One region of the Acidiplasma sp. genome, then DNA from elsewhere that is predicted to be linked to it. Evidence: riboswitches for the same ligand, from Rfam matches in the RefSeq annotation. Region 1 holds a riboswitch; each other region holds the start of a gene.
What was found. A riboswitch is a leader RNA that binds a small molecule or an ion and turns the genes downstream of it on or off. The one in region 1 is predicted to bind thiamine pyrophosphate.
Positions count from the first base shown of each region.

Region 2: another riboswitch for thiamine pyrophosphate. It lies ahead of QXW15_RS02100 (MFS transporter); the one in region 1 lies ahead of QXW15_RS05350 (MFS transporter).
Region 3: another riboswitch for thiamine pyrophosphate. It lies ahead of QXW15_RS03730 (MFS transporter); the one in region 1 lies ahead of QXW15_RS05350 (MFS transporter).

Region 1 is NZ_JAVYSZ010000011.1:2,658-11,254, forward strand. Features, by position in the region: gene QXW15_RS05320 (mevalonate-3-kinase) at 1-811, shown strand, start outside; gene QXW15_RS05325 (preprotein translocase subunit Sec61beta) at 866-1,033, shown strand; gene thrC (threonine synthase) at 1,250-2,281, shown strand; gene QXW15_RS05335 (cobyrinate a,c-diamide synthase) at 2,287-3,630, opposite strand; gene QXW15_RS05340 (cobalt-precorrin 5A hydrolase) at 3,617-4,609, opposite strand; gene QXW15_RS05345 (enoyl-CoA hydratase/isomerase family protein) at 4,692-5,429, shown strand; TPP riboswitch at 5,510-5,611, shown strand; gene QXW15_RS05350 (MFS transporter) at 5,634-6,851, shown strand; gene proS (proline--tRNA ligase) at 6,939-8,330, shown strand; gene QXW15_RS05360 (HAD-IB family phosphatase) at 8,332-8,597, shown strand, end outside.
Region 2 is NZ_JAVYSZ010000003.1:26,161-34,757, reverse strand. Features, by position in the region: gene QXW15_RS02140 (acetolactate synthase large subunit) at 1-1,357, shown strand, start outside; gene QXW15_RS02135 (ACT domain-containing protein) at 1,317-1,634, shown strand; gene ilvC (ketol-acid reductoisomerase) at 1,627-2,637, shown strand; gene QXW15_RS02125 (YidH family protein) at 2,671-3,006, opposite strand; gene QXW15_RS02120 (hypothetical protein) at 3,094-3,312, opposite strand; gene QXW15_RS02115 (dihydroorotate dehydrogenase electron transfer subunit) at 3,346-4,083, opposite strand; gene QXW15_RS02110 (dihydroorotate dehydrogenase) at 4,080-4,976, opposite strand; gene QXW15_RS02105 (hypothetical protein) at 5,057-5,473, opposite strand; gene QXW15_RS02100 (MFS transporter) at 5,595-6,815, opposite strand; TPP riboswitch at 6,803-6,904, opposite strand; gene QXW15_RS02095 (universal stress protein) at 7,121-7,936, shown strand; gene QXW15_RS02090 (potassium-transporting ATPase subunit C) at 7,937-8,560, opposite strand; gene kdpB (potassium-transporting ATPase subunit KdpB) at 8,554-8,597, opposite strand, start outside.
Region 3 is NZ_JAVYSZ010000006.1:49,143-57,739, reverse strand. Features, by position in the region: gene QXW15_RS03775 (MFS transporter) at 187-1,680, shown strand; gene QXW15_RS03770 (FAD-dependent thymidylate synthase) at 1,687-3,231, opposite strand; gene QXW15_RS03765 (NAD(P)H-binding protein) at 3,412-4,254, shown strand; gene QXW15_RS03760 (GNAT family N-acetyltransferase) at 4,399-4,866, shown strand; gene QXW15_RS03755 (hypothetical protein) at 4,870-5,202, opposite strand; gene QXW15_RS03750 (transposase) at 5,297-6,061, opposite strand; gene QXW15_RS03745 (DUF211 domain-containing protein) at 6,295-6,372, shown strand; gene QXW15_RS03740 (hypothetical protein) at 6,369-6,554, shown strand; gene QXW15_RS03735 (hypothetical protein) at 6,551-6,892, shown strand; TPP riboswitch at 6,919-7,021, shown strand; gene QXW15_RS03730 (MFS transporter) at 7,008-8,228, shown strand; gene QXW15_RS03725 (AIR synthase family protein) at 8,230-8,597, shown strand, end outside.

The sequences.
Region 1 (8,597 bases):
AAAAAATAAAAAGGGAATCGTAAATGGCAAGGATATTGATGTGAATTCTGAAAGATCACCATTTAGGGTAATAGATAAGTACAAACATGAGATTTTAATGCGTGCCGGTGAGGATGATGATATGAATATATCATTTATATCAGAGAATGTTAATGTTCTGAGTGGGAGTTCGGATGCCGGCGCTGCGGCCATAGGTATATGCATAGAATCCATTTTTGAATACAATATAAACATATTTACATTCGAAAATGATCTGCAAAAAATATCAGAAAGTGCAGGCAGAAGCCTATATGGAGGACTAACAATTAATCATGCAAATGGAAAGGAATCACTCACAGACCATATTCTGGATGCAGATGCATTTGATGATTATGTTATTGTGGGATGCCACTTCAGTGATAATAGGCAACCGTCGGATGTTATACATAAAAATATAATTAAACATCCAGAATACCCGGAGAGGGTAAAAAATTCTGAAAAAAAGGCAAAGGAACTTGAGAAATTGGCTCAGGAAAGGGATATAAAAAAGATCTTTGAACTGGCAGAGAATGATACTAATGATTACCACAGACTTTTAAACGATGTTGGTGTCCATATTATAACAGGAGAAATGAAAAATTTCATTGAACGTGTAAAGGAGCTGAAGAATAACTTCTGGAACGCATATATAGTAACCGGTGGTACCAATGTATTTGTGGCTGTTGAAAAGAAAAATATGAATAAGGTGGCTGATGAGGCGAAAAACTTTAATGCAAACCCCGTGTTTCTAAAAGTTGCAGGTCCACCCGAGGTAATTTCAAGGAATTTTTGAAACACTAAAAATTAAATTAGAAAAATTTAAATCCCATCAATTACTTATAAAACTATGGCTAAGGATAACCAGAATGAAAATTTTCAGTCTGGGGCAGGTTTAATACGTTACTTTAATGAGGAGGAGATTAAGGGTCCAGCTCTTGATCCAAAGCTTATAATATACATAGCAATTGCCATGGCAGTTATAGTTGAGCTTGCAAGGGTATTCTGGCCCGTTTAAATTTGAATATTTTAAGCATTTAAATAGATAATATTAATAGCAATGCAAAACTATTTTATATTTATAAATATTAACCCTTAGATGCCATATTCTATATTAAAATGCCCTGTTTGCGGCAGTGAGTATCAAATTGATAGAAATAGCTATATTTGTGATAAATGTGGTAATATTCTAGATGTTATCCAGAGAGATATTACAAATTTTAAAATAACGTCCATGAAAGGTGTCTGGAAATATAAAGAAATTGTTCACCCCGGGCTTAATAACAATCAAATTATTACAAAAATGGAGGGCGATACAAATATCTATCACCATCTGAAATTATCCGAATACTCGGGAATTAAAAATATTTATATGAAACATGAGGGTGAAAATCCAACAGGTTCATTTAAGGACCGTGGTATGACAGTTGCAGTTTCTGAGGCAATAAGGCAGGGCTTTAAAAAAACATTATGCGCCTCAACAGGCAATACATCCGCATCTGCAGCAAGCTACAGCGCATATGCCGGAATAGACAGCTATGTGTTTATACCAAGCAAAAAGATATCAAAAAATAAACTGCTTCAGGCATATTCTTATGGTGCAAACATAGTAAACATAGATGGTGATTTTGATACTGCCATGTCCAACCTCCGGGAAACACTAAAAAAAAGATCTGATTTTTATGTTTTGAACTCCCTTAATCCATGGAGAATTGAGGGCCAGAAGACAATCATATATGAAATAATGGAAAAAATGAGGCCTGATTTTATATCATTTCCTGCAGGAAATCTTGGGAACACATCAGCATTTGGGAAGGCACTCATAGAAATGAGGGAAATGGATATGATAGATTATGTTCCAAGGCTTATAGCGGTGCAGGCCGAGGGGGCAAGCCCGTTCTACAATTACATAAACAACCATGAGGAAACACTTCACCCCGTAAGGGCGGAAACGGTTGCAAGTGCCATAAAAATAGGAAATCCGGTGAATTATATTAAGGCAAAAAGGTCCATAGAATTCTCACATGGCATTGTTGAAAGGGTAAGCGATGCTGAAATACTTGAGGCAAAGAAAATTATAGACCGTGCGGGTATTGGCTGCGAATCAGCATCGGCAACATCACTTGCAGGTGTTAAAAAACTTCGGGAAAAGGGGTTTCTTGACGCATCAGATACTGTTGTGGGCATACTTACAGGGAATCTGCTTAAAGAATTAAATACGGACGTTCAAATTAACATGCTTACAATAGATCAGGTAATGTCCTGATCTTATTACCTTTTATGATATTTATGGCACGATGATACAAATCTTTCAGGAATTTTTTTATTTGACGGGAAGTAAAGGTGTGAATATCCTGCCAGAATATTTTCGGTATAAAAGCCATCCGGACCTGAACTGGTATTATAGGCATAATTATTTTCCACATTGTATTTTATTTTTGAATAGTGGAATTCATGACCCCGTATTTTATAACCCTTTTTAAAGAGTATGTTGTCCGATAATGATTCAACAGTGCGGTATCCAAGAACAAGTTTATCCATATAAATATCAGAGTCTATTATGCCGGCCATGAAATGCCTCTGATTATTATATTCTATTGACTTTGATAAATACATGTAGCCTCCACATTCTGCAAAAATTGGCATGCCATCATTACCAAGCTTTTTAATTTCCTTTAATACAGTTTTATTTTTTTCCAGATCGCTGGCATAAACCTCAGGGAATCCGCCGCCTATGTAAATACCATCCACGTCTGGGATATTTTCTGACTCCATGGGGCTAAAATATTTTATTTCTGCACCATAATGCTCAAGCAGTTTTAGATTTTCATCATAATAAAAATTAAACGCGCGGTCATATGCCACGCCTATGGAGACTTTAATATTTCTGTTCTTTCTTTCTTTTACATTATAATTACCTGAATGAGATTTTTTAGATATTGAAAGAACAGAATTTAAATCCACAGATTTTATAATTTCATTGCCAAGTGATTCCAGATAATCCTTATTCCTGTAACCCTCTATATATGGAATAAGCCCCAGATGCCTTGAACTTAAACTTAAATCATTATTTTTTTTAATACATCCAAGAACCTTTACATTTGATAATGACTCTATTGCCTTTTTAACAATTAAGCAGTGATAATCACTTCCCGCCCTGTTTAAGATTACCCCGGCTATCCTGAAACCCCTGGCCTGGGATTTAAGTCCGTTTATGATTGACGCTGCAGTTCTGGCCATTGATGATATATCTATAACAATAATAACAGGAATTTTTAGTATTGAAGCTATTTCGGCTGTGCTGCCACGTATTGAATTATAATCCTTGCCATCATAGAGCCCCATGACGCCCTCTATTATGGAAATATCATAACCCTGTGATTTCCTGAAAAAAATGTCCCTTACAATGGATCTTGATCCCATCCATGAATCCAGATTATCTGATGGATTTCCTGAAACAAATGACTGGTATCCGGAATCAATATAATCCGGGCCAATTTTAAATGCCTTTACGCTGTATCCCAGTTTTTTAAGTGCGTATATTAATCCCATTGAAACGGTTGTTTTACCAGACCCACTGGATGGTGCAGCCACAATAATGCTATTTATTTTCATATTCAAACACCGATATTACAGCATCCTTAAACTTTTCTGCACGTATAATCTCATTGCCATTATTTGATGCCGCCCTTGCGGCGGCATTGGCAACAGAATAGGCACCGGTATACTTATAAACTGTTTCAGACCTGTAGGAAGAATATTTATTTAATGTATTATTATCAAAGAAGAAAATTCTGGCATTAAGCCATTTTGCAATTTTTTTAATATCATCGTTATCTGACTTTATATCTATTGTTGCAATGGCATAAACCGATGAAATATAAAATCCTTTTTGCTTAAAAACAAATTTAATATGGTCCTTAAGTGAATTAAAATTTGCATACGTTGAGAAGCCTATTCCTATTACAAGAACTTTTGGAACCATAACGACAAAATTTGTGCTTTTCTCCTTAATATATGTGATTATAATCCCGTAATTTTTCCCCCCAGACCCAGAAATGTTTATATGGATGCCTGTTCTGTTTATTAGCCTAAAACCGCCATTATTTATTATTTCAGAGGTTACATATTTAATTCTTGATTTATTCATTATTTTCATTCCGTATTTATATGCAATAACCTCCGGAGACATTACACCGGAAATCTCTGATGCTGTTGTAATTACTGCCTCACCTCCAAGCAGGCCGGAAACATATAATGCAAGGTCATTTGCGCCGCGATGTCCGGATATCATGCTGATTGAAAATTTTCCATTATCATCCACAGATATGATTCTTGGATCGTTAAACTTACTCCTTAAAAATGGCGCAATAATTCTTATGGCAGCACCAAGTGCCATAACCATAATAATGCAATCATAATTATTGAATATGGATTTTATTTCCTTTTTAATATCATCATAACAATGAAAATCCCCAGGATATTTTAACCTGCATGGAACATAAACGTTAGCATGCATGTGATTATTAATTATATCTGCAACCCTAATACCGCTTATTGATGCACATACAATAGCCGTTTTACTGCAATCCACATGCGATTATTAATATCTGGTTAATATGCATTTTTATTGACCTGATAAAAAAATATATAAGTAACTCTTGCTATAAATATTCATGTATAACAACATAGATTTGGTATCAGGCGATGTTTCCATAATTTATTTTAAACGTGAGGAAAAGCTTAATACCCTTACCTTGGACATGGTCAATGATATAAAAAATGCCATGGAGGAGGTAAAGGATACCGCAAGGTGTGTTATAATTGAGGGTAAAAGGAATTTTTCAGCTGGTGCAGATATAAAACAGTTCAGGGATTTAAACCCAATTGATGCATATTCCTTCCATAGAAAATTAAACGAACTTGCATTTTATTTTAGAGATTATAATGTTCCTGTTATATCTGTTTTAAATGGCTATGTGCTTGGTGGCGGCCTTGAACTTTCATTATCCACTGATATAAGGGTGTGCAGTAAAAATGCCCAGCTGGGCCAGCCTGAAATAAACATCGGTGTAAACGCAGGTGCCGGTGGCAATGTAATACTTCCCCATGTCATAGGCAGAAACCGGGCACTTTACATGATACTGACCGGAGAGAAAATAGATGCACAGACAGCTTATAATTTTGGCCTTGTTGACATTATATCAGATGATGCACACAATGAGGCGTTAAGGATTGCCAGCATGATTGCCAAAAAACCTATAGAAACTGTTATATTTGCAAAAAGGGCTGTAAATAAATCATTTATGAATTCAATTAACATTGACATGGATTACGAGGCATCATTATTTGGCCTCCTATTTTCGTCTGGAGAGACAAGAAAAAAAATTAATGAATTTTTCAATAAAAAATAATTACAATTTTAAAATCCCTGAATTAAGGGGTATGGCATAATTAATTAATATTGGAAACATTTATATATTATATATATATTTATTTTTTACCGGGGAGCCATTAAATTGGCTGAGAGGATTGGGATCGACCCGTGGAACCTGATCCGGTCAGAACCGGCGGAGGGAGATGGCTATGGTTGTGTATTTTAAAAAATGGTGGAATTTATGTTAACCCAGAAGCAGAAATACATGCTTCTTTCCAGCTCGTCTGGGTTAACATTTTGGGGGATTGTCGGCACATTAGGACCACTGGCAGCCTCAGGGTCAATCATTGGTGTTCTTCCAAAATCGCTTAAGGTATTCGTGCTTTTGATTGGGCCAATATTTGTTCCATTCGGCAACTTCTTAATGGGGATTCTGTCGGACATACTTGGAAGGAAAAAAATATTCATAATAACAATGGTACTATACAGTGCTGGAATAGTAATAATTTCATTAAGCTATACATTTATTCCACTTGCCATAGGTTTAATGATAGCCGAGTTTGGAGTTGGTGGTGAGGAAATACCTTCATTATCCCTTATATCTGAGGATTCCCCTGTATCACAACGTGCCAAATGGCTTACAATAATAGCTGATTTTGACAATATTGGAAGCGCATTAATTGCGGGTATGTTCCTGATAACCTCAAATACTTTATATGACAGGATTATTTTATTAAGCTCCGCAGCAGTCTTAATAATAATAATGGTTTTCGCAAGAATAAGGCTTCCAGAATCATATAAATGGCTTGAATCCCGTGGCATGGAAAGGGAATCCGAAATGCAGAAATCGGAGCTTTATATAGATACTGAAGGGATAAAACAGAAAAAACCATCCTACAGGTTAAGCTTTTTTGTTCTATTATCCATTGCAATATCCCAATATACCACATTTGGACTTATGGCGTATATTATTGGCCCATATGAATTCCCGGGGGCATACACCGATAACATGATTATTTTTGTTGCACTTGTTGGTGCCTCTGCAGCCGGATTTATAGCAGCACCACTGATTTCATCTGGAAGGAAATTTTTTACACTTTACTCATATTCTATTGGCTTTGCAAGCACAGTTTTAATATACATCCTTGTGCCATATCTTAGGAATTTATATGTATTCTTTCCGTTACTGTTCATAAATATGATGATGAGCGAGTTTGGATGGGCTTCCAGAACCACCCTTGAACCTGAATTATTTCCAACAAAAATGCGCGGAACCTTTATAGGCACGGTAAGGCTTGGCCCAATGATTGTTTATCCAATTCTTGTTTATGCCACAAGTTCCTTCAGCCTTTCACAGTTTATACTCCTGAATGTATTCCTCTGGGGTCTTGGTGCTGTAGGTGCGGCAACGTGGTATGTGCATGGCATAGAAACAAAGAATGTTGATATAAATTATTAACATAAATATTTTTTATTTACCATTTTTATAATAACAGGATTAAAACTGCACAAAAACAATATATAATCATAAATTATAACAGGTAAAATGGAAAACAAAAAAGAGAATTTCAGTGAATGGTACAATGAAATTATTGAGCTCGCCGGGCTTACCGATAAAAGGTATGAAATTAAGGGAATGAATATATGGATGCCCTATGGGCTAAAAATAATGCATTTAATTGATGATATCATTAGAAAATATTCAGATGAAAAAAAATTCCAGGAGGTAAGCTTTCCAGTACTTATATCCAGAAAGCAGCTTGAGGTTGAATTCGAGCATGTTAAGGGATTTGAAAATGAAATTTACTGGGTTACAAAGGGTGGTAAGGACACACTTGATGTGGATCTGGCCCTGAGACCAACCAGTGAATCCGCAATGTATACAATGTTTCCTTTATGGATAAGGTCACATACTGATTTGCCATTTAAAATTTATCAGATAGTTAGTGTTTACAGGTATGAAACAAAGCACACAAGGGCATTTATACGTGTCAGGGAAATACATTTTTATGAGGCACATACCGCGCATAAAGATTATAATGATGCTGAAAAACAGATGAATGAATATCTTGATATATGGAAAAAAATTGCATCAGAACTATGCCTTGAATATTCACTGGATGTAAGGCCTGAATGGGATAAATTTCCCGGTGCAAAATATTCAATAGCCTTTGATACGCCAATGCCGGGATACAGGTCCTTGCAGGTTGGCACAATTCACGAGTATGGCGAAAACTTTGCCAGAAATTACAATATTAAATATCTTGATGAGAATGGCGATCTTAAATATGTTTCACAGACAACGTTCGGACTTAGTGAAAGATTGCTTGCAGCAGTTATTGGAATTCACGGTGACGATAAGGGTTTAATACTTCCATACAGGATTGCACCTGTTCAGATAATTATAGTGCCAATTCCCGGTGAAATATATGATAAAATCCTTGAATACTCCAGAACAATAATGGATGACCTGAAGAATATGGGTTACAGGGTTGATATTGATGAACGCGATTATACACCTGGATACAAGTATAATGATTGGGAAATGAAGGGCGTTCCACTAAGAATTGAGATTGGCAGCAGGGAATATAATGAAAATATGATAACATTATCACTTAGAACACAGAAGAAGAAGATTAAGATATCAAGACAGAACCTTAGGGATGTTGAAAATTATCTTAAAACAGTAAATGATGATATTAAGAGTCATTCATTAAAATTTTTTAATGATAACATCCACATGGCAAAATCCATTGATGACATGAAAAATGAATATATGGTTAGGGCCTACTGGTGCGGATCAAAAGAATGCTCTGATAAGATAGAGGCGCTTACCGAAAAGGCTGCACTTGGCAATATTTACAATGATAAAACATCAGGAAAATGCATAGTATGCGGAAGGGATGGAAAATTATCAATGTTTTCAAGGACATATTAGTATGAAAACAAAAATGGTATTTTTTGATATGGATGGTGTGATTACAAGGGAGAAGAGCAGCTGGCATTATGTGCATTCCAGGCTTGGTGTTGACAATTCCCAGAATTATAAAATGTACATGGATGGAAAAATTTCATATGATGAGTTCTTCGAGCTGGATATTAAAATGTGGATGGCAAAGTTTGGTAAAATTAAAAAATCGACCATAATAAACATACTTGATGAGATAAAAATAAGGAATTGCTTTGACAATGTAATGTCATCCTT
Region 2 (8,597 bases), on a different contig from region 1:
ATCCAAATATGCCGTTGAGATAAAGGATATCAATGAGATACCGCTATGGGTGAAAAACTCATTTTACATAGCCTCCACTGGAAGGCCAGGGCCGGTGGTGATGGATGTACCAAGGGACATACAGCTCGAGGACATAGATAATGTTAATTATCCAGAAGAGCCAAGGGTTCATTACAGGCCATTCAGAACCGTTGTAAATAAGGACAAATTAAGGCAGGCTGCAAATGCATTATTAAATGCAGAAAGACCCGTGCTTTTAGTTGGAACCGGGGCAATGTGGGCCAATGCAACCAATGAAATAATGAGGCTTGCTGAATTTATCGGGTGCCCAATAGTATCAACGCTTCCCGGAAAATCAGTAATACCTGCTGATTACCCATTATATGTTGGTGCCATGGGTTACTATGGCCGTGCAGAGGCAAGCATGGTGGCACTTGAATCTGACGTCATGGTTGCCATAGGTGCAAGGTTTAGCGACCGTACATTCACATCGTACGATGAAATGAAGGATACAAGGAAAACATTCATATCAATAAATCTGGACCCGACAGATTTTAATAAGGGCATAAAGCCTGACATAGAGCTTCAGGGCAATGCAAAGGTTTTAGTATCAGAATTATTAAATGCCATGGCCCTTCTGGGAAGCAAGCACCAGAACCATGAGTGGAACAAAAGGGTAAATGAGCTAAAGGAGTATTATTCACAGTTTTCACATCCACCGGATGACGGCCACTTAAGGCCGTGGAGAATACTAAAGACGCTGAGGGATTCGCTGCCAAGGGATGCGATATTAACCACAGGTGTTGGCCAGCACCAGATGTGGGCAGAGGTTTACTGGGAAAATCTTGAGCCAAGATCATTCTTCTCATCCACTGGAATGGGCACAATGGGCTTTGGGCTTCCTGCTGCAATGGGGGCAAAGGTCGGCAGGCCGGATAAGGTTGTTCTGGACTATGACGGTGATGGGTCTTTTATGATGACAGGGAACAACCTTGCCACCGCAGTGGATGAGAACATACCGGTAATAGCGGTGGTAAACGACAACAGGACTCTTGGACTTGTTAGACAGGTTCAGGACATGTTCCAGAATAAGAGAATAGTTGGCGTTGATTACGGCAATTCTCCAAACATAGTTAAGTATGCAGAATCCTTCGGTGCCGATGCATATGATGCAAAAACATATGATGACATTGCAGAGGCCATAAAAAGGGCAATGCATGAGAATGTGCCGTCAGTCATCAGGGTGCCGGTTAATAAGGAGGAGCTGGCCCTTCCGACATTACCGCCGGGAGGAAAATTAAGCGAGGTGATAGTAAGTGACCCAAGAAAAGGTAATAAAGGTAACGGCCAATTATAGAGACCCGGGGCTGCTTGAGAGAATTGCAGCCAATTTTAGAAAATTCTGGGTTGATATAAAATGGATGAATGCGGAATGCAATGATGAAAATGAATGCACAGTTTACCTGTCCCTTTACGACAGGTACAATCTCGGCAATATGAATATAGCAATAATGACACTTAGCAAGACAGTTGATGTTGACAATGTCGAGGTCTTGGAGGATTATAATGTAAATAAATTTAACATTAATTTTAAAAAATCGGAAAAATATGAATGGGGTGAGCTTGTTGGGTAAGATACTTGGTAAGGTATACACTGAAAATGATGCAAATCTTGATTACATAAGGAATAAGAAGATAGCAATACTGGGATACGGCAGCCAGGGCCGGGCCTGGGCACTGAACCTTAGGGACTCCGGATTGAATGTTCATGTTGGTCTTGAAAGGCAGGGCAATTCATGGAGGCAGGCAGTTTCTGATGGCATAACACCGGAAAAAACAGAGGATGCATTGAAGGATTCTGATATAGTTATATTCCTTGTTCCGGACATGGTGCAGAGAAAGATATATACAGAAAAGGTTATGCCTGTTTTAAGGGATGGCATGGACCTGGTCTTTGCACATGGCTTTAACATACACTATAAATTGATTGTTCCACCAGAAAATGTTGATGTTTACATGGCAGCCCCAAAGGCACCAGGGCCATCTGTAAGGGAATTCTTCGTTAAGGGCGGCGGCGTTCCGGTGCTTGTGGGCGTTCATCAGGATCATTCAGGAAATGCCCTGAACAAGGCCCTGGCCATAGCCAAAGGGCTTGGAGCAACAAAGGCAGGCGTGCTTGAAACATCATTCAGGGAGGAGACAGAGACAGACCTAATGGGTGAGCAGCTTGACCTTGTTGGCGGCCTCACCGCAATGCTCCGGGCAACATTTCAGACCATAGTTGATCTTGGATACCGGCCGGAGATGGCATATTTTGAGGCAATAAATGAGATGAAACTGATCACAGACCAGATATATGATAAGGGGCTTTCAGGCATGCTCAGGGCAGTTTCAGATACTGCAAAGTATGGCGGGCTTACCGTTGGGCCATATATAATTAACGATGAGGTCAAAAAAAGGATGAGGGAGAAGGCCGAAATGATCAGGAGTGGAAAATTTGCCAGTGAATGGATAGAGGAATACGATGAGGGATCAAAACACCTCCAGGCATTAATGGATGACCTTGATAATTCCCTTGAGGAGCAGGTCGGCCGTGAGCTCAGAGAGATCGTTTTAAGGGGCAGGCCGAAGAATTAAACATATTAATTAAAAATTTTTATAATAATATTTTTAAACAATAAATACCAGAAGAAGTATTGCCATGCCAATTATAATGGCTGAAAATACTATTGATTCAACCTTTCTTGAATTTACATTATTATTTTCTATATCCTTTTCATTTGATAGAAATTCATAGAGGCCATAGCCTATGGTAACAATGCCAAGAATTATCATAATCTCCCCGGCTATTAGTGAGTTTCCAATATTATTATATGATGATCTATTTAATATGTGAATAAAAATTTCAAACTTTGAGATTACAAAACCAAAGCCCATGAGTGCTATGCCAGTTCTAACCCATGCAAGGAATGTTCTCTTATTTGCAAGATGGTCGGTTATCCCCATTCTGATTGTATGTTTAAAATACATATAAATTTAATCTTATTTTTTAATAATTATGGATTTTAAATTAATAATATAAAATTTCAATAACTACTCAAGGGTTTCCTGCTCCTCATCACCCTTTGGAAAGGCAATCTGTGACCCGCTGGATTTTATATAGTCAAATAAATTATAATATATCTTCCTCCTGCTTCCGTATTTTGTAAAACTTTTAAAATTGAAGCATAACGAACATTTTGATGTGGATGATTCAAGAAAATAGCATATGCCACCGCGGTTAAAAACACATGACTCCTCCAGTGAGACCATGATATATAATTTTATAATAATATATAAACAATTTTAAAGATAAATCCTTTTTCCGGAAAATGAAAGCCTTGTTCTGCCAAATTCATCCATATTTTTTAAATCTTTAATTGAAAATACAGGGCCGTCCCTGCATACCTGAATGCCGTTGATTGAGCATGAATCGCATATGCCTATACCGCACTTCATTGGACGCTCCAGTGAGAATTCTACCCTGTCTGTTTTGTTTAATAAATAATCATAAACGGATTTCATCATTATCTCCGGGCCGCATACATATATCATATCGAATTCGTTTATATCCATTTGTTTAAGTGCATCAACCGCGAAACCTTTTATTCCAAGTGTTCCATCGTCTGTTACAACATATAAATTTTTAATTCTGTCTGTAAATATCAGATCATTTTTTGTTTTTGCGGATAATATTGCTGAGGTCATGTTATCAACAAGTGGCATTAACGGTGCAATTCCTGTTCCTGCACCTATAATTAGCTTTTTTCCAGTTACACCGGTGAATGGCCTTCCATATGGCCCGCGATAAAAAATTTTTTCTCCCGGCATGAGGTTTGCAATATATTTTGATGGTTCTCCATAAATTTTTACGGTAATTTCAACCGGATTATTTACAGATGAAAAGGATATGGGTATTTCACCTATCCCCGGTGCCCAGATCATAATAAACTGGCCCGGATGTACTGGAGATTCCATGAAAAATCTCAATGAATGCGTGCTTTCATTAATCCTTACATTGCTGTAAACTATGGAATAATTCATGCTATGGCCACCCCTATCATATCATTAATATTACTTATTCCGTTTTTATCCATGTATTCTATTAATCCAGAGTTCAGTTCATTAAATATTTTTATTCCATGCCTGTAAATTGCAGTTCCGATCTGAACTGCAGATGCACCGGCCATAATGTATTCTATGGCATCATTAACATTTTCTATGCCACCAACGCCTATAACTGTCTTTCCGGTCTCCTTTTTTACCTCATAAACGTATCTTATTCCAACAGGCTTAATGCATTTTCCGGATAAACCACCGTATACATTGCTAAGAACAGGTTTTTTCGATGCTATATCTATTTCCATGCCCTTTAATGTGTTTATTAATACAAGCGCATCTGATTTTTCAGCAGCCTTTGCCTCCTCGAGTATATTTGATGTGTTTGGGCTCAGCTTTGAAAAAACCGGTATTTTTACTCTTGACTTAACCTCAGATACTATTTCATAGACAAGGTCAGGATCTGATCCAACCTCCATGCCATAGCCGTTTACATGCGGGCATGATAAATTTAATTCTATGGCAGAAACACCGTATGACTCCATTTTTTTGGCAAGTTCTGAAAATTCAGGGGCGTCCTTTCCAAAAATGCTTCCTATTACAGGCCTTCCGGATTCAAGGGCTATTTTTACCTCATCTTTAAAATTGTCTATGCCGGGGTTTGAAAGGCCAACAGCATTTAAAAATACAGGGTCATTTTCATATATAATTGGAGGATTGTATCCCTGCCTTTCAGATGTTCCGATGGACTTTGTAACCACCGCGGCCGCACCATTTTCTAGAATTCTTTTCATGGTGTAGCCGTTTTCATCCAGAATTCCGGAGGCCAGGATAAAGGGATTCGAAATTTTAATTCCTATATCCACATTTAGATTCATTGCATCCTAATTGTTTAATAATATCTAAAGTATTCCAAAAATAATATTTAAAATAACAAAAATGATTCCCAGATTAAAGATTAAATGAATGAGGATGGGTAATTTTCAAGTTTTATGGAATTTGGCAGATTAAATGGGCCGTAGTTAAAGGCAAGCTTATATGGAAGCATTACCTGTTTATTTGTCAGGTATATATTTCCGCCGTTCTGGCTGAAAAAAACACATGTATCGTTGTAATCATAGTTAATTCCAATGTTCTGCGTGTATGATAAAAAGCTCTGTATCCTTTTATATGTTAGATTATTGTTTATTATAACATATGTGGCCCCGCTGATTATTGTATCCATTAGATCCTCCTCTGTCTGCGGATAGTTCATAACGGTGAGGTCAAAAAATTTGGATAGTTTTTCGTATATTTCCAGGTTTAAAACCCTTTTATGAATTGCATCAAAATCTATTAAAAATAATGATTCAACACCAGATTTAAGTAGATTCATTATATTTGGGTATCCCACTATCTTTTTATTGCTTATTCCAATGCATAACACATTTAAATATTGTATTCATATTAATAAATTTGATTGGATATATAAATACTGTTAAAATAAAAATATGGATTTAAAGAACACTGCTTTTTCTTGTTTCCCTGCCATATTTGTAATAAAGCACAGACCCGATGAAACCTATTAGGTATATTATTAAAAGGTAATAAAGGTAAAAATAAATTGATTTATTAACAAGCAAAAACACTGAAATTATGTATATAAAGTATCCAACAGTCCTTACGCTACCAATGCCGGTGCCGCGGTGCAGCGTTTCAAAGTTTTCAGGCTCCAGCATCTCCCTTGATGCCCAGCCAAGCTCGCCGAATATGCCGCTTACAGCTATCATAAATATAAGTATATATATGTTTGACAGAACAAATTTTATGAAGATTAAAAGCAAAATCCATATAATAAACATGCCGGTATAGCCCAGCAGTGATACAATTTTTCTTCTGGATTTACCGATGTAAATTCCACCTATTAAACCGGTTAATGTCCCGCCAAGTGTTGAGCCAAATATTATAAGAGATGAGTACTGCGGAAATTCAAATGGGCCAAGAACAAGGCTTGAAAAGGCAAAGCCAACAACAATGGTTATTGCTATGAATGATAATGATAAAAATTTTATGGAGTTTGAAAAATTAATTTTAACCCTCTGTTTTTCTGTATTTTTATTTAAATAATCCCAACGTATGCTCTCTTTTAATTTTAGCCTTGCGATTAATGATATAAAAAATCCTGAAATTGCAATTATTAGAAGAGATAGTTTATCAGCATAAACAGAGTCTGGTATAAATAAAAAAATTGCAGCCATAACAACTATGGAAACATTTGCCACATTTGATGTTTCAACCAGCACCGCCCCACGGTATTTCAGGGGTATAAGCTCTGATAAATATGATAATGATATTGTTTCATCCCCTCCAAGCCCAAATTCTGCAGTAAAAACAGATAATATTATAAGGTAGGGATTTTTAATGAGTGCAATGGCAAGAAGACCGGCAGATGTTAAAAATACTGTTAAGAGAAATAATTTTTTCCTGCCGTACCTGTCAGAAATATATCCCAAAAGAAAGTTTCCTGATAGCAGTCCTGATGGTGATGATAATATAATGTATTCATCAAAATATTTTGGTATAAAAGGCCATGTTGTTATTAAAGGTGCTATGCTTAAGACAACGCCCCATATAAAAAATGTTGATATCATTGTTGTCAGTATGAGTGAATCATGTTTATTCCAATGGTGATAATCCAAACTTTTCCTTATATCATTATAACCAGCATCCTCATACATAACATCCCTCCGCCGGCATTACCCGGATCAGGTTCCAAGGGTCGATCCCAATCCTCTCAGCCAATTTAATGGCTCCCCTTACAATTTAAAATGAAAACAATTATTTATAGTTTTGTGTTGTAAAAAATATCATTTGATTTTATGAAATTCCAACATTATCAAAATTCTGTACCTGAGATAAACACTCACAATTTATATATATTAATTAATATATTCATATAATAATTTATTATATGTGTTAATCATTGTCATTTTTACACACATATTAATAGAAATTATTATATGCGCATAACATATAATAGATTATGTTTGAGGCATCCAGATCATATTTTTTGAAAACAGATCATATACTGGTACCTATGTTTAGGGGTATAAATTCCATTAAGGCGCTTAAGATGTCATATGATATTGCTGAGTATAATAACTCTGAGATTACAGCAATAACAGTAAGGGAAAAAAATGATAGCATAGAATGGTCAAACAGTGTTACACTTGTAACAAATGCATATAAGGATGGAAAAAGGCGTGGCCTGAAGGTAATACCAAAAATAACCACAAGCGATAATGTAAGGTCCGGGCTATTAAAGGAGGCGTCATCGCATTATTACGACATGCTTTTAATGGCCACACATAAAAGGGCAATGCTTTCAGGTTCTATTTTTGGGTCCATTGGTGATTACATACTTAAAAACATAGATATACCGGTGGCACTGCTAAGCATAAGCGAGCGTGAATACCCGTATAAAAAAATACTTTTGCCTGTTGCAGAGTCCATAAACACCAGGGCTGCAGTGTATTTTGGTATTGAGCTTGCAAAGATTAACCATGCAAAAATAATTATTTTTGATTTAAGAAAATACGATAAAAGGAGAACACATGGATTTAAAAACCTCTTTGATGGCATAGGAGATATAGCAAAAAATGGTATAGATATTAAAATAGAAAAATCGGGAGAAAAATCTGGAATAAAAACAGAGATAGATTCGATTATACTTAACGAGGACCCTGACTGCGTTGTTATTGGTGCAAGGTCACCGGCAAATGAGAGAATAAGAATAAATTCTGATATAAAGTATATATCAAAGGATCAGAGGGTTGATACATTATTAATAAAAAAATAATCAATGAACATTCACATAAATATTGTTCTGTTTCAGGTAATTTAGTATCTGCATGTTGAGCTGCACAACGTTTACATAGTATGTTCCAAATACCGGGAAGTTCCTCTGCTTATCCTTATTTATTATGCCATTTAGGAATGATTCTATTGAAGAAATACTTAAATTGCCACCGCTTAAATTGCTGATGCTGACCGCAATTCTGTGAACCTGAAGCGTTGCACCCTTTAATGGAATTGCATAGCCAACACCGGATCCGGAATATGTGATCATGGCATAAGGTATCTGTGATGCATTGACATGGTTCCTTTCCTCAAATTCCTTTAGATATTTTTCACTTAATTCAAGTGTTGTTTTATTGCTTAATGATGTTGAGTACGATCCGCTGGATGAAATGTTATCATTCACTGCAGATGGCCTTGGCTGGAAGAAATATGACTCATTGAATGCCTCTGTCAAAAGATATGAATCAACTATTTTTCCATCGTATTTCACTGGATGCCCATTTGAATAGTATGGAAGTGTGCTTTCCGTTATTAATGATGTTACAGCCGGGAATGCAAAACCGGCCACAAACATTATTAATATGGCAAGCGCAAATGCCTTTATAATTCTTAATTTTACCATGCTATGCCTCCTAAACTTAACAATAAATAAATTATGT
Region 3 (8,597 bases), on a different contig from region 1:
TTTTAGATCTAATACGCATATTGTATTCCCTATTAAATCATAATATAAATTTATTTACTTTTAATGTTATAATATTTTCTATATTTAATAAGATAACATTTATAATGGTTATTTATTATAATAATTAATTTATTTAGTAGTATATTATGGCAAAATTCTTATATAAACAAACATTATTAAAATATTATGCAGCAGGATATACAAAAGAATGAACTAAAAAGCAGAATACCTTTCAGATTAGATAGATTACCTTTTAGCAGATGGCATGTTCTTGTGGTTATAGCCTTGGGTTTTACATGGATTCTGGATGGCCTTGAGGTCACAATGGTGGGCGTTATAGGTTCGGTACTGATAAGCCCAAAAACTCTTGATTTTACCTCTGCAGAGGTGGGATTCGTTGCCACTGCCTATTTAATTGGTGCTGTTATAGGCTCTGTATTTTTTGCCGAGTTAACAGACATACATGGACGGAAAAAATTATTTATGGTAACATTAAGCGTTTACATCCTTGGCACTGTTTTTACTGCATTTTCATTTAATTTTCCATCGTTTTTCCTGTTTAGATTTATTACAGGCCTTGGTATTGGTGGGGAATATGCTGCAATAAATTCGGCAATAGATGAACTAATGCCATCAAAATATCGTGGGAGAATAGACCTTGCAATCAATGGGAGCTGGTGGGTTGGCACCATAGTGGGTTCCATAGGCTCTCTTTATTTACTAAATACAAGCATATTTCCTATAAATTTGGGATGGAGATTATCATTCGCAATAGGTGCCATACTGGCAATAGCCGTTCTATTAATAAGGCGCTATGTTCCTGAATCGCCAAGATGGCTGTTAATGCATGGTAAACTTGATGAGGCCAGAGAAATTACCACAAATATTGAGGATACAGTATCAAAAAGCACAGGAAAGGACCTTGAACAAGTTTCAAGATATATAACCATAAAACCACAGAGGAGAATAAGGGCCAAGGAAATTGTGGATACGTTATTTAAAAAATATCCCAAAAGGACTGTACTTGGTTTATCATTAATGGCCGGTCAGGCATTCCTTTACAATGCAATATTTTTTACGTATGCTCTTGTGCTTAAGGTGTTCTATGGTATACCGTCTGATGAGATAGGCTATTTCATAATACCATTTGCAGTTGGAAACTTTGTTGGCCCTCTGGTGCTTGGAAAACTTTTTGATACAAGGGGTAGAAAGCTGATGATATCATTCACATACATTTTCTCAGGGGCCCTATTAATGCTAACAGCGTATTTATTTTACATAGGAGTTTTAAATGCAGTAACACAAACACTGCTCTGGTCAATTATCTTCTTTTTTGCCTCTGCAGGGGCATCATCAGCATATTTAACAGTAAGTGAGGTTTTTCCTGTTGAAATGAGGGCAATGGCCATAGCCGTGTTTTATTCAATAGGTACGGGTATAGGTGGTGTGCTTGCACCCTCGCTGTTTGGTATATTAATTGCCTCAAAATCTCCATTCAGCCTATCTATGGGATATTTGCTTGGGGCATCTCTAATGGTTATATCAGGAATTGTGGAGATTTTCCTTGGTGTAAAGGCAGAGAAAAAATCTCTTGAGGATGTGGCAAGACCACTCACCGCAGAGGATATTGAATCATATAATAAAGAACCGGTTAATTACAATAATGAGGAGGCAAATTAAATATATTTATTGAATTTCTTTTTTCTTTGTTTCTTTTTTGAACTCTGCCGGCAGCCGACCAAGCTTATAATCCGACTCATCGACGAATTTTATTAACCTTGAAAGCTGTGGATGTACCCTTTTAACCTCATTATACATTTTCAGTGCAACTGTTCTAAGATCAGGGTGCACCTGTGCATTTGACCTTAATTCAATGAAATATGTGAGTTCATTAAGATTGATATTAAATGCCACAGGGTATCTATATGCATACGGAACAATGTACTGGGCCAGATCGGGGCCATTTTTTTCTTTTATATCAAGATATAAATTTCTAGCTTTTTCCATTAATGTTACATAATCATTTTTTAGGTCTTCTGTTTTATTTATTGTTTCCGGTATATCATATCCATAATAAACGCTTAGTGGTTTTCTGACAATTGACATAAACCTGTGCCTCTGCAGCTCCCTGAATGCACCATAATTTGTATTAACCTGAAATAGATAATTTATTGCCTCAAATGGACGCCCAATTTTATGCCTCCTGTTTTTTCTTATTGAAATGAGATTATTTAATAGCCTTTCCTTTTCCTCCTTTGTTAAATCAATGCTATTGTAATCTCCATAATAGCGGTAAACCATAAGTTTTAAGGCCTTATTTATTGCATTTTCCTCATCCTCATAATCAAGGAGTGAAACGGTATTTATTGATCCAAAGTTCTGCTGTTCCCTGTAACCTATAAGATCACGGGACATATTATACTCTATCTGTTCAATGCCATGTTTTGATGTGGCGTCATCTATGATCTCCGGCATTTCATTTTTTAATTCATTATAAATTAAATCCGCATATTTTAGGCTCTCCTTGGTTTTATACTCACCAAGACGCTCTATTAATGCTATAAATGCCCTACCATTACCAGATACACCAATATTCGTAAGTGTTGATGCCGGCAGAACTAGTCTAATCTCATCCAGTACAGATGATCTTAATGATGACTTATACGCCTTTGTTACTGAATCATCATCAATATTTTTTATCTCTGAATAATTATAAACTTTTCCGCCAATTTCAAAATTAAATTTCTCTATTGGATACATTTCCGAGTATATTTTAATCATATCATCGTATGATTTAGAGTAAAAATCAAAAAGTTCATTGCATAATTCATTGTATTCATTTTCATACTTTTTTATGCCTGCACCATCGGCATCCAGAAAAAGGTAATGGCCATTAACCTTTTTATTATATTTAACATATCTTGATGATTTTTCAAGATATGACAGGCCTATTCTTGATTCTTCTATAATTTTTGATAAAATATTTGAAACATTCTGTATGCCCATCTGTGCAGTTATAAGCTCAGATATTGATTCATCCCCATAATCGAGGAAGATTTTCTTATAAAAATCTATTGCCTTTTCTGGATTATTTTTAAATTCTTTTTCATAAACTGATCTTATATCCAAATTAACTGTTCTACTGTACCTTGACATTAAAGCCCCGCGGTCTATCATTTTTTCTGTTTTTATCAAAAAAACATCACGGTCATTATTTGAGAAATCCTGCATAAAAAGATATATAAACAAAAGATATATATAATTAATGCATGCAGTTTGTATAATATTTAAAATTTTTATTTATACACTTTAAAAAATTGATTTCCCAAAATTTTCAAAGGAATATTATAAATATTGGAATAATTTTCCTATTTTATAAAATATTTTTATATTTCTGCAAGATAAAGGTGTATGAAATTACTTGTAATTGGTGGATCTGGTTTTGTCGGAAGCAATATCATCCAGCAGCTTGATGCAGATGAAAAGGCCTATTTTTCTAGAAATCCGTCTGAAAAACTGGATAAGCTGGGCATAACCTATATAAAAGGCGATATTAGAAATTATGACGATGTTGAAAAGGCGATTGAAAATTATGATGTAATAGTTCATGCAGTTGATGTGCTTATAGAAAAGGAAGAAAAACATGAAGAATTGTCATTAAATGGCATGAAGAATATTGTAAAGGCTGTAAATAAATACCGTAAAAACCAGAAAATAGTATACATTTCAGCAATAAACGCTGATAAGGGAAATACAGATTATTTTAGATATAAAAGACTGGCAGAGGATAATGCCGCCACATTAAAAAACTCTCTTATAATAAGACCATCAACAATGTACGGAAATGGAGATAAATTTACAAAGATGCTTATAGAAGCGGCAAAACAGAAGGTACCATTCCTGCCGAGGAGTGGAAATATGGCACCGGTTTATATAAATGATATGATTACCGTGCTTAAGAATTCACTGGATAAATCAGGGATTATTAATGTATGTACAAGGGAAAGGGTAACATTTGCTGATATGTTTAATACTGTAAGGCTTAAATTGGGATTAAAGCCTGTGAGAGAGGTATCCCCCATAATTTTTAAACCTGTGCTTGGAAGCCTTGAAAAAAGGGGATTATTAACAAGAGAGCAGTTTTACATGCTTGGACTCGATTATTATAAAGAAAATACATCTTTATACAGATATGTCAATGAACCAATGACATATGAAAAATTTATCAGGGATACAGACCTAAATAATTTTTAATGTAATTATATAAACAAATTAAATAATTTTTTTGATGTATTTATAAAATACTTCTAACAATGGCACATGCATTAAAATAAGGAATTCATACTTATTATAGTTAAATAATAATAAAATTATATATTATTTAATAATTATAATATAATGAATATTTCGCCATTAAAAATTGGAGATGAATGCGCTGTAAGGAACGTTGCCGAAATGTCGTGGAAATATGCATATAAAAATATATACACCGATGAATACATTGATTACTGGATTAATAAATATTATGCATTAGATAATATAAAAAATGATATAGAAAAATCAATTAATAATAAAATACTATTTTACGGTCTTTTTGATAATAATTTATTAACAGGATTTATTGAAATAGATAAAATAAATAAAATTATACTAAGGTTTTATTTAATGCCTGATTATATTAAAAAATGCTACGGCACAAAATTGCTTAAAACAGCTGAGGAAATTATTAGGAATGAAAAAATTGAAAAATTAATATTATACGTGAATAAATTAAATTCCATGGCCATATCATTTTATAAAAAACATGGCTTTGAAATAACAGATGAGGATAATGAGGACTATTTAATGGAAAAATACTATAAATAAAACTTATTTGCTTTTTAAATTATCGATAATAACCGATGCATTAAAAATAAAATTGCCTATTTCATCAGGATTTGCATTGTTAAATTTTAATTTATATGGGTATGTTATGTTATTTCCTGTTAATATTATTATATTAACATATTTTTTACTAAAAATTATAAATAATGTGGCTGTTATAAAAAGCAGCAAACTTATCATTCCATTGCGAAGAAACAAAAGAAATAATATGCCCAGAAAAATAAAAAATAATGAAATATTTATGTAGCTTTTTCTTACATTCTCCTGTGAAAAGCCTTTTATTTCATTTAAAGGTAAATATTTCATGGATGAATCCAAATAATCATCTATATTATATAAATAAATAAACCTTTTATCTGTAACTGCAGCCTTTTCATGTGATTTAAATTTATTTTTTAGGGCGTCTCATGTTTTAGCAAACGACGATTTTCATCATCTCCCTTGGTCTATTCCCTGTCTTTATGTTCGATATGATCATGAGGTTGTATGCGATTACCTTCAATCCAACCGCAGTGTCATAATCCCTATTCTTGACATACCATATATTCTCCATATACATTATACCCTCAAGGATGGAGAATGTACGCTCTATCTCCCAATGGAGGGAATGAAGCGGCGAGTATTTTTTCCTGAGATCTATGCCTATTCTTCGGTTTACAGATAATCTCCCCTGTACGATGCCTCTCCTACTATTGGTATCGATCACTGGAGTGGAATGGGTGCTCTCGAATATGTAATCGTATATCTCAGATGTATCGTATGCAGAATCTGCAAGTATATACGAAAAGTTTCTAACAGAATCGACCATCCTATGTGAAAGTTTTGAATCATGTATGTTTCCCTTGGTGACGATCCATTCCATGATGATGAGCGTATCAACGTCAAGTGCCATATGGCATTTTCTTCCATAGGACCATCCCTTGGTTGTCTTTGACCATCCACTGTACGGATCCCTGTAATTACCCCATACCCTTCTCCTCATTGCAGTTGAATATTTGCATGTATGTATCATGAAGGAATCCATGGCTGCGCATTCCTCCATGGAATAGAGGAATGCGATCTCCTGGTTTATCGCATGCAGATCGAACTTACGAGATCTCACTGATAAGGTCTGAAACGATGGTATCTCACGAATCCCCATCATGGCAAGGTATTCTTCATGATTAAGGAGAAACATGCTGGAGGATCTGTACGATATTCCGAATATCTGCAGCAGGATGAGGATCTTAAGGATCTGTCTATATCCGTATACTTCCTCTTCCTGTCATCAAGCGGAATAATATTATCTATGATTTCCATTATCAATGGGATATGCTTCCGCGGCATATCCCAGTATTCTAATTCTGTTAATAATGTTAGATGTTTGTCTGACTATTCTGGAAAAGCGAGACACCCTATTATAATTATCTAATAAAAATAATTGAGGACATGGGCTGTGCAATACATTCAATAGATGAGGTTGTCACCGGCAAGCATTTAATAAAATGATTAAAAAATATTTGTTTCCAATAAGCATAGGATTATCCGACGGTATTATAACAGCATTAATACTCGCATCAGGTGGCATAATAGGAAGCACGCATATAAATTTATATGAGGCATTTAAGATATCCTTTGGTTCATCCTTTGCAGGAACATTTAGCTATTTTATTGCACAGTATGCGGTTTGAATGAGGAATTACATAGAACAGCAGTGCAGCTAAATTTAAAATCAACAGATTATCTTTTAAAGGGGCATTTAGGATCTGGAATATTCATGGAATCACTTATAGGTGCATTGATTGCAGCAGTTTTTGGTTTTCTTGGTGCATTAATACCATTGTCATCGCCATTAATAATAGAAAATAATGTAATAATACCATTGGCATTATCATATATATCGCTTGCAATTCTTGGCCTATTTATAAGCAAAACAACAGCAGGAAGGGCACCATTCTGGATAACAATAATGGTTTTTGTTGGAATAATAGTTACCATAGCAGGTTATTATCTGAAATTAATAGTCTGAACAAAATATTTTTATATTAAATAATAGTATAGTTATTGGGGAGCCATTAAATTGGCTGAGAGGATAGGGATCGACCCATGGAACCTGATCCGGGCAATGCCGGCGGAGGGATATAATGGATTATTATGCAAAGTATTCAGAGCTAAGAAGGGATATTGATAGCCATAGGTGGGGTTATAACGATACATTAATATTAATAACAATGATCTCAACATTTTTTGTCTGGGGTGTTGTTTTAAGCATAGCACCATTAATAACAACATGGCCATTTATACCAAAATATTTTGATGTTTATATAATATTTTCATCGCCTGCGGGTCTTTTATTAGGCAATTTTTTCCTTGGATATATTTCTGACAAATCTGGAAGAAAAAAATTATTTTTATTTACGGTTATTTTAACATCCTTTGGATTAATAGGAATATCATTGCTAAAAAATCCTTATCTTATGATTTTTTTTATTTTTATATCTGAATTCGGCCTTGGCGGCGATGAAACAATATCACTTGCATATTTAAGTGAATTGTTACCGTTGAAGTACCGTGGTGTTGTTTTAATAGAGACCTCAAATGTTGCAAACATATCAATAGTAATAATGGCAGCAATATTTTTATTTATACCATCATCGGTTTACATAGATAAATTTTCATTGTTTACAATAGCAATTTTGGGTTTTATAATATCATTCATTACAAGATTAAAACTAAGTGAAAGCATACGCTGGGACTATTTAAAAAAGCACAATATAAAGGAAAAAATTAAAATAAATTTTAAAAAGATAATTAATTTTATATCATTATCATTTATTGCAATAACAATAGTTGTTGGATTTGCATTTTCAAGCCTTGTTCTCGGCCCATATGAATTTCCTAAATATTCATCATTAATAATATTCGGATCAACAATTGGTGGTACAATAACAGGTATAATAGGCGGTTTTTATATGGGTAAATCAAGAAGAAAGATTGTTTCATTAATAGGATACACGGGAATGTTTATTGTATGGTTAATTGTTTTAATATTTCTTAAATTTATATTATCAAATATATTATATTTAATAATAATGATATCAATAAGCGGTATTTTTGGTGAATTTGGCTGGGCATCAAGGGAAATGCTTGAACCGGAAAACTTTGAAACATCATACCGTGGAATGGGAATAGGAGGTGTAAGAATGGTTGGATATTCAGTTTATATAATATCTGTATTTCTGCTTGCAAACAAAACAATTTATTTTTATTTGTATTATTTGCTTATAATATATTTAATAGGCTTTTTGGGCTCCATAATATATTATATATATGGAAGGGAAACAAAGGATATGAGTGTGATTTAAAATGCTTGGCAAAATAGATATGAATTTTTTTGAGAAATACATAATAAACAGGACCGGCTATGATGATAAAAATGCAATAGTTAAGCCAAAAATGGGTGTTGATGTTGGAATAATAAAAACCGGAGATAAATATATTGCAGTAACAACAGATCCATTATATATAAATCCTGCACTTGGACTAAAAAATGCAGCATGGTTTGCATTGCATATATTATTAAGCGATTTGTATACATCAGGAATAAAAGCAAATTATATGAGCATAGATTTTAATCTTCCAGAAAGCATAAAGGATGATGAATTTAAAATAATATGGGACGAAATAAATAATGAATCATTAAAATACAATTTAAATGTTATAACAGGGCATAC